Regions from separate parts of the Sporomusa aerivorans genome, predicted to be linked through region 2. Evidence: riboswitches for the same ligand, from Rfam matches in the RefSeq annotation. Region 2 holds a riboswitch; the other holds the start of a gene.

Evidence for each region. A riboswitch is a leader RNA that binds a small molecule or an ion and turns the genes downstream of it on or off. The one in region 2 is predicted to bind thiamine pyrophosphate.
Region 1: another riboswitch for thiamine pyrophosphate. It lies ahead of thiS (sulfur carrier protein ThiS); the one in region 2 lies ahead of thiC (phosphomethylpyrimidine synthase ThiC).

The regions. Positions count from the first base shown of each region.
Region 1 covers NZ_CP156926.1:3,308,759-3,312,979, forward strand. Annotated here, with positions in the region: tRNA gene SATMO3_RS15655 (tRNA-Ile) at 1-38, shown strand, start outside; tRNA gene SATMO3_RS15660 (tRNA-Glu) at 132-206, shown strand; tRNA gene SATMO3_RS15665 (tRNA-Val) at 315-390, shown strand; gene SATMO3_RS15670 (tRNA (adenine(22)-N(1))-methyltransferase TrmK) at 504-1,196, shown strand; gene SATMO3_RS15675 (Nif3-like dinuclear metal center hexameric protein) at 1,187-2,305, shown strand; TPP riboswitch at 2,376-2,485, shown strand; gene thiS (sulfur carrier protein ThiS) at 2,543-2,743, shown strand; gene SATMO3_RS15685 (thiazole synthase) at 2,747-3,532, shown strand; gene thiH (2-iminoacetate synthase ThiH) at 3,559-4,221, shown strand, end outside.
Region 2 covers NZ_CP156926.1:2,244,206-2,248,426, reverse strand. Annotated here, with positions in the region: gene pyc (pyruvate carboxylase) at 1-1,716, shown strand, start outside; TPP riboswitch at 1,757-1,853, shown strand; gene thiC (phosphomethylpyrimidine synthase ThiC) at 1,917-3,215, shown strand; gene SATMO3_RS10295 (hypothetical protein) at 3,229-3,870, shown strand; gene SATMO3_RS10290 (methyl-accepting chemotaxis protein) at 3,943-4,221, opposite strand, start outside.

The DNA of each region.
Region 1 (4,221 bases), 1.1 Mb from region 2:
CCGGCTGGTCCCTGGTTCGATCCCAGGTGGGCCCACCAATTCAGTTATCAGTTATCAGTAAACAGGGCGCTGGATACTGCAGCAAAATGTAGTTACCGCTAACTGCAACCTGAATACAGTATACTATTTATGGCCCGTTGGTCAAGCGGTTAAGACACCGCCCTTTCACGGCGGTATCAAGGGTTCGATTCCCTTACGGGTCACCATAAGCAGCGAACCAGGTTCTCACGAGCCGATAGGCGAAATGAGAACCTGAGTGAGTCGCTTACTTCCGAGCGGAAGTGAGGAAGGGTATTCCTTTATTATCTAGATATGGGCGATTAGCTCAGCCAGGAGAGCGCCTGCCTTACAAGCAGGATGTCGGCAGTTCGATCCTGTCATCGCCCACCATAGAAAAAAACCTGCGAATTGATTCGCAGGTTTTTTCTATGGTAAATTACCGAAGGATTTTATAGCCGGGAAGCGAAATACTATCAAAGAAAACCTGCCGGGAGGATTATTACGTGAAATTAGGTCAACGATTGCAAACAATTGCCAACATGGTGCCAACAGGAGTCACTATTGCAGATATTGGCACTGATCATGCCTATTTACCGATATATCTTATGCAGCAAAAAATTACTGCCAGTGCCATTGCCGGTGATGTTCATCATGGTCCGTACTTATCGGCGCAAGGGGCTGTTGCCGCTTACCATCTGGACCATGCAATTTCTGTCCGTCAGGGAAATGGCCTGGAAGTGCTCCGGCCCGGTGAAGCCGATGTTGCTGTTATCGCTGGCATGGGTGGTGCAAATATCATTGAGATTTTAAGTGCACGGCCGGAAGTAACAGCAACATTGAAGCGTCTTATTTTGCAGCCAATGATTGCAGCATCCCTTGTCAGAACCTGGCTATACGTTAACAATTGGATAATCATAGATGAACAACTTGTGCAGGAAGAGGGCAAGTTATACCAGATTATTGCGGCTGAGCCCGGAGAAATGCAACCTGTGGAACCTATCCTGAATGAAATAGGGCCTTTGCTCTGGCAAACAAAACCACCACTCTTAAAGCAGCACATTCAGGAACTGATTGACCATTTGCGAAATGTTGTTGCCGCGATGGCGGCAGGCGGCAGTGAAGTAATTAATTCTGAGAAGTACAGAGAGTACACCCGCAGGCTCAATGAACTGGAGGATAGGATAGCATGTCTGTAAAGTGTCGTGATATTATTGCCGAAGTGGAACAACTGGCCCCGAAACATTTTGCGGAAAGCTGGGATAATGTCGGGCTGCTGATAGGCAGGCCGGATCAGGACATACATAAAGTACTGGTAACGCTTGACGTGGATACAGCAGTTGTTGAGGAAGCAATTGCGGTACAGGCAGATATGATTGTTGCCCATCATCCATTACTCTTTAAAGGCCTTACCCGAATTCGCACCGATTCGCCGCAGGGTAATATGCTGGCGTCCCTCATTAAGAAGGATGTCGCGGTATATGCTGCCCATACCAATCTTGACAGTGCGCCAGGGGGCGTAAATGATGTGCTAGCCAGGAAACTCAATCTCCGGAACGTTGTGCCATTGACAACGGTTTACCAGGAGAAGCTGCATAAGCTGGTAGTTTTTGTTCCTGTTTCCCATGTGGAAACAGTGCGGGCCGCAATGACAGCGGCAGGCGCAGGACATATCGGCAACTATAGCCATTGTACTTTTCAGACTCAGGGTGTCGGAACATTCTTACCGCTCGCAGGCACATCCCCATATATCGGTGAGCAGAATAAGCTTGAATATGTGGAAGAATATCGCCTGGAGACAATTATACCGCTGAGTATACGTTCACAGGTAGTCAGCGCTATGCTTGCCGCCCATCCCTATGAAGAAGTGGCCTATGACGACTATTTACTGCAAAACACCGGACCCGGCAGCGGTTTGGGGAGAGTAGGAGAGCTTAGTCAGCCACTAACCTTGGCAGACTTTATTAACCAGATAAAATCCGCCTTGTGTATCCAGTCATTAAAGGCGGCCGGTCCGACGAAGACTTTTATCCAAAAAGTAGCCGTATGCGGCGGCAGCGGCGCCAGCCTGATTAAAAATGCGATTACAGCAGGCGCGGATGTCCTGGTAACAGGTGATGTAAAGTATCACGAGGCGCAAGAAGCAATTGCCGCCGGACTAAACATTATTGATGCCGGCCATTTTGCAACTGAGCAGCCGGTTGTGGAATGCCTGGTTGAATATCTAAATCAATGTGCCAGCAAAAACGCCTGGAATTTACCTATTTTTGCCAACAAATCCAATAGGGACGTTTTTTCAGCCTATTAGACTAATTTATTCGCTTTTTGCAAATTGACGTTTCAGAAATATTGGTATACAATGAGCACATAAAAGAATATTGTAAGGCCGAGGGAGCTCATGTTATGGGCTGAGAGTGGAACTAGCGAGTTCCTTACCTCCATACCTGATCGGGATAATACCTGCGGAGGGAGGTCGTGTGTGTATTAAGTACGCGTCTTTACCATTCGGGGGACGTGTTTTTATTTTTGTTGAGGAGGTATGCACTTGCGTATTTCAGTAAATGGCAGAGAGTTAATGGTTGCCGACAGTCTCACTATCTATGATCTTGTTGCTAAACAGGGTTACAATCCTGAAATTATCGTAGTTGAGTACAATAAGAAAATTGTAAACAGGCAAGAATGGCAGACTATTCTTTTACAGGCGGAAGACTGTCTCGAGGTAGTCACATTTGTCGGAGGAGGTTAAACAATGGAAACAGCTATGTTGAGTGATATTTTAAAAATTGGGGATAAAGAACTTACAAGCCGTTTGTTTTTAGGTACAGGTAAATTTGCCAACAACAGAATAATCCCAGAAGTCGTCCGGACGTCTGGTTCCCAGGTAGTGACAGTAGCCTTACGCCGAGTTGATCCGGATCTTAAAGAAGAAAACATTGTCGGCTACATACCGCCGGAATGCACGCTAATGCCGAACACTTCAGGGGCCAGAACCGCCGAGGAAGCCGTGCGCATCGCCCGGTTAGCCAAAGCAGCCGGCTGCGGCAACTGGATAAAGATCGAGGTTATCTCCGACAATCGCTATCTGCTGCCTGACAATTTTGAAACCATTAAGGCAACTGAAATTTTAGCTGCCGAAGGATTCGTGGTGCTTCCCTATATGAGTCCTGATTTAATGGCTGCGAAGCGTTTGCTGGAAGCCGGCGCAGCCGCTGTCATGCCGCTAGGAGCGCCGATAGGTACTAACCGTGGCCTGAAAACCAAGGAATTGGTTAAGATATTAATTGAAGAAATTCCTCTGCCAATCATCGTGGATGCAGGCATCGGACGTCCCTCGGAGGCGGCTGAAGCCATGGAGATGGGAGCCTCAGCTGTACTGGTAAATACCGCCGTAGCAACGGCCAGCAATCCGGTGACTATGGCCCAGGCGTTTGGTTTAGCCGTTGCTGCCGGGCGCAAAGCTTATCTGGCCGGACCGGGAGCTATTCAGGACTATGCTGACGCTTCATCGCCGTTGACAGGTTTTCTGCATGAATAACGGCTAATGGGAGGGAGGAATTTAGTATGAGTTTTTATGAGGAATTAGGCAAGTATCGCGATTTGAACTTTGCAGATATCTTTAGCCGAATTACCAATGTCGACATACAACGGATAATTGGCCAAGAGCGGCTGACGGTATTTGACTACCTTGCCCTGTTATCACCAACGGCTGAAAAGCATCTTGAAGCCATGGCCCAAAAAGCCCATCGCGTTACGGTCCAGCAATTTGGCCACACTATCCTGCTCTATACACCCTTGTATCTGGCCAATTATTGTGTTAACCAGTGTGTATACTGCGGCTTTCACGCTCGCAATAATATTGAAAGAAAAAAACTGACCTTGGATCAGGTGGCTGTCGAGGCTGCTGCTATCGCCGCCACCGGGTTAAAACATATTCTGATACTCACCGGTGAGTCCCGGGCGCATTCCTCAGTAGACTATATCAAAGAATGTGTCCGGATTTTAAAAAACTATTTTACATCAATCAGCATCGAAATATACCCTCTTAATACAGACGAATACTGCGATTTGGTAGCGGCCGGAGTTGATGGTATGACCATTTATCAGGAGACGTACAATGAAGAAGTTTATCCCGAACTGCATCCGGCAGGCCCAAAAAGAAACTACAAGTATCGTCTGGATGCCCCTGAACGTGCCTGTCAGTCGGGTATGCGGGCCGTCAATATC
Region 2 (4,221 bases):
GCCACCTTTGACGTTGCCTACCGGTTTTTGAAGGAAGATCCCTGGAAACGGCTGGAGGCTCTTCGCAAACAGGCACCTAACGTTTTATTTCAGATGCTGCTGCGCGGCTCGAATGCCGTTGGCTATACCAGTTACCCGGATAATGTCATACGCGCGTTTGTGGCTCAGGCCGCCGAATCGGGTATTGATGTCTTCCGCATATTTGACAGCTTGAACTGGCTGGATGGCATGAGGGTTGCTATCGATGCAGTACGGCAGTCAGGCAAGGTTGCCGAAGTCGCAGTATGTTATGCCGGGGATATTCTGAACCCTGCCCGTCCTAAATATGACTTGAACTATTACGTAAAATTGGCTAAAGAGATTGAACAGGCCGGCGCACATATTCTGTGTATTAAAGACATGGCCGGTTTGCTCAAACCGGAAGCTGCCTATCGCCTGATTTCGGCCCTCAAAGAGGCTGTAGAACTTCCTGTTCACCTGCATATGCATGACACCAGCGGCAACGGTATCTATTCGTATGCCCGGGCAATTGACGCCGGCGTCGATATTGTTGATACTGCCGTCTCCGCCATGTCCGGCATGTCTTCGCAGCCGAGCGGCAATACTCTGTACTATGCATTAGAGGCTCATTCGCGCCAGCCTAAATTAGATATCCACGCTTTAAATCAATTATCCCATTACTGGGAAGATGTCCGCGCCTATTATAAAGATTTCGAAAGCAGCCTCTTCTTCCCTAATCCTGAGGTATATCAGCACGAAATGCCTGGCGGACAATACAGTAATTTGCGGCAGCAGGCAAAATCACTGGGGCTGGAAAGCCAATGGGATAAAGTCAAAGAAGTTTACCGGCATGTAAATGATATGTTCGGCGATATCATAAAAGTAACGCCATCATCTAAAATAGTCGGCGACATGGCCTTATATATGGTTGAAAACAATTTGACGGAAGATGATATCTACGAGACTGGTGATACGCTGGCCTTCCCCAACTCCGTCGTAGAATTCTTTTCCGGCCAGATTGGTCAGCCCTACCAGGGTTTTCCGAAAGAGTTGCAGCGCATTATCCTAAAGGGCAAAAAACCGTTAACCGCAAGACCCGGTGAAGCCCTTGAAGCTGCTAACTTTAATGAAATTCGCGATGGCTTGTCGGGAATTTTGCAGCGGCCTGTAACCACCTGCGATGTATTGGCCCATTCGTTATATCCCAAAGTGTTTGCAGATTGGGCGGATTTTGTCAATACTTATGGTGATGTGTCTATTCTGGATACACTTACTCTGTTCCATGGTCTAAACTTAAGAGAAGAAATCAGGGTAGATATTGAAGAAGGCAAAACACTGGTTATCAAACTGGTTTCTATTGAAGATCCGCTTCCAGATGGCACCCGGATTGTTAATTTTGAGCTGAACGGCTTGCCGCGCGAAGTCATAATAAAGGATAAGAGCATAAAAACAGTTGTACTTTCCCGAATAAAAGCCGACAAAGAGAATCCCAATCAGATTGGCGCTTCGATGACGGGGAAAGTTGTAAAAGTCATGGTAGAAAAAGGCGATCATGTCAAAAAGGGCGATCACTTACTGGTCACAGAAGCTATGAAAATGGAGACTACAATTCAGGCTCCTTTTGACGGAATCATAAAAGAACTCTTTGTAAAACCGCAAGATCCCGTGGAAACAGGAGATTTATTAATTGAACTCTTGAAATCAACCAAAGCATAGCTTATAATAGGTGCAATATAAAATTTATTAAAGTTTTATTAGTTATAGCTAGGGGTGCCAAATGGCTGAGAGGATTTTATCCAACCCTCGAACCTGATGTGGTTAGTACCACCGTAGGAAAGCATTCATATGTTCATTAAGGAAGCTTGCCTGCCCCACCTCTTTCTATAGCTAAAAATATTAAGAGGAGGGGTATTTTTATGTACACTACACAGATGGATGCCGCGAGAAAAGGAATCATTACAGAACAGATGCGTAAAGTAGCGCTGGAAGAGCAGCTGGAGCCTGAGCTCTTGCGCCAGTCAGTAGCAAGCGGTAAGGTCGTAATTCCGGCCAATCGTCACCACACCCGGCTGAGTCCCAAGGGTGTCGGCGAGAAACTCCGCACTAAGATTAACGTCAATTTAGGTGTTTCCAAAGATTGCTATGACCCTGAGCTTGAATTGGCGAAAGCTAAGAAGGCAATCGAATTAAAGGCAGAAGCAATTATGGATTTGAGCTGCTATGGCAAAACCCGTGATTTCCGCCGGAAATTAATTGAGATTTCCCCGGTAATGATCGGTACTGTTCCCATGTATGATGCTGTCGGCATGCTCGACAAAGATCTAAAGGATATCACGGTTGACGAGTTCTTCTCTGTGGTGGAAAGACATGCCGAAGACGGGGTCGACTTCATGACCATCCACTGTGCCATAAACCAGAAAACAGCTGAACGTGTGAAAAAAAATAAGCGCCTCACCAATATTGTTTCCCGTGGCGGCTCGTTGCTTTTTGCCTGGATGGAACTTAATCATCGGGAAAATCCCTTTTATGAATACTATGACCGCCTGCTCGACATCTGTGAAAAATATGATGTTACCATCAGTCTGGGAGATGCCTGTCGTCCGGGCTCAATCAATGATGCCACCGATCCGGCGCAAATTGAAGAACTTATAACTATGGGTGAATTAACCAAACGTGCCTGGGCAAGAAACGTGCAAGTTATGATCGAGGGGCCCGGACATGTACCGCTTAATGAAATTGCCGCCAACATGCAGTTGGAGAAGAGCTTATGCCATGGCGCCCCTTTCTATGTATTGGGCCCGCTGGTAACTGATATTGCCCCTGGCTACGACCACATTACGAGTGCTATCGGCGGAGCCATCGCGGCTGCCAACGGGGCCGATTTCCTCTGTTATGTAACACCGGCCGAACATCTCCGCCTCCCTAACCTGGATGACATGAAGGAAGGTATTATTGCGGCCCGGATTGCCGCCCACGCAGCCGATATTGCCAAAGGTATTCCCGGCGCCAGGGAATGGGATAATCAAATGAGTGCTGCCCGGGCTGAAGTAGACTTCCCTAAAATGATTGAATTAGCTATTGACCCGGAAAAGGCCAGGCAATACCGTAAGGAATCTGCGCCAGAATGCGAAGACACTTGCACCATGTGCGGCAAAATGTGTCCTATGAAGAACATGAAGAAGATTCTGGACGGAGAAGATTTGAGCATTCTGTAAGGGATGGAATGTCATGAAGAATGTTTCGGAAATAAAGCAATTACAGGAGTTAATTGAATTTTACCGTTCGAAACTATTGCTGGCATACCGTTGTCGATCCGACAATACACATCATCAATTTTTCAGAAGCATGACGCAAGCCCTTGTTTATTGCCAGCAGTACTTTGCTCTTCAACGCCGGTTACTCCCCCCTGCCGCTACCGGCGAATCCGAATTTCGCTGGTTTATAACTTTTGTATTTTTTCGGACCGCTTTTGCGTGTAATGAACAGATCTTATATCAATTGCTCAGCCAGAAAGCACCGGACAATATGCTTAAGATACATGACTGGACGCTAGGTAAAGCTTACCGGGTACTCTCCGGACATATAGTTACAACAGCAACACATTACCGGGCTTTTGACTTATTGGATGCGATGAATACCCTGCTTAACCGCCAGCAATACAGTCTGTATGAAACTGGCCGTGAATCTCTAACAACTTATCACGACCGGCCTTTCATCAGTACATACGGTCAAAAAGCTGACTTAATTAATCCCACACTTCTTTTTGCAATCCTTAAAGACATTGGTGAGCTGTTCGCCGGCCAAATCGCCGATACAGCCACACCGGCAGCCTGTTCAGCGGCGCCGGGACCTAAATCTTCCCACCGGTAGGAAATAGCAAACACTCCTCTCCAGGTATTTTATGGACACGAATACCTGCGAGGAGTGTTTTTTTGATTGTTTTTAGACCTTAAACCGGCCGGTACTCTTACGTAATCCCTCCGCCAGCCTGGCAAGCGCCTGACTGGATGATGCAATTTCCTCCATAGCAGCCGACTGTTCCTCTGTCGCCGCCGATACGGTCTGGGTCTGGCCAAGAATATCTTTACCGGTTTCACTGACATGCCGGATGGCTGTAACAATCTGGCTGCTATGAAGGGATATATCCTGAATCCCCCCGGAAATACCCTTCGTTTGTTTTGATACCAGGTCGATGAAACTGACAATGTCCTGAAATATCTT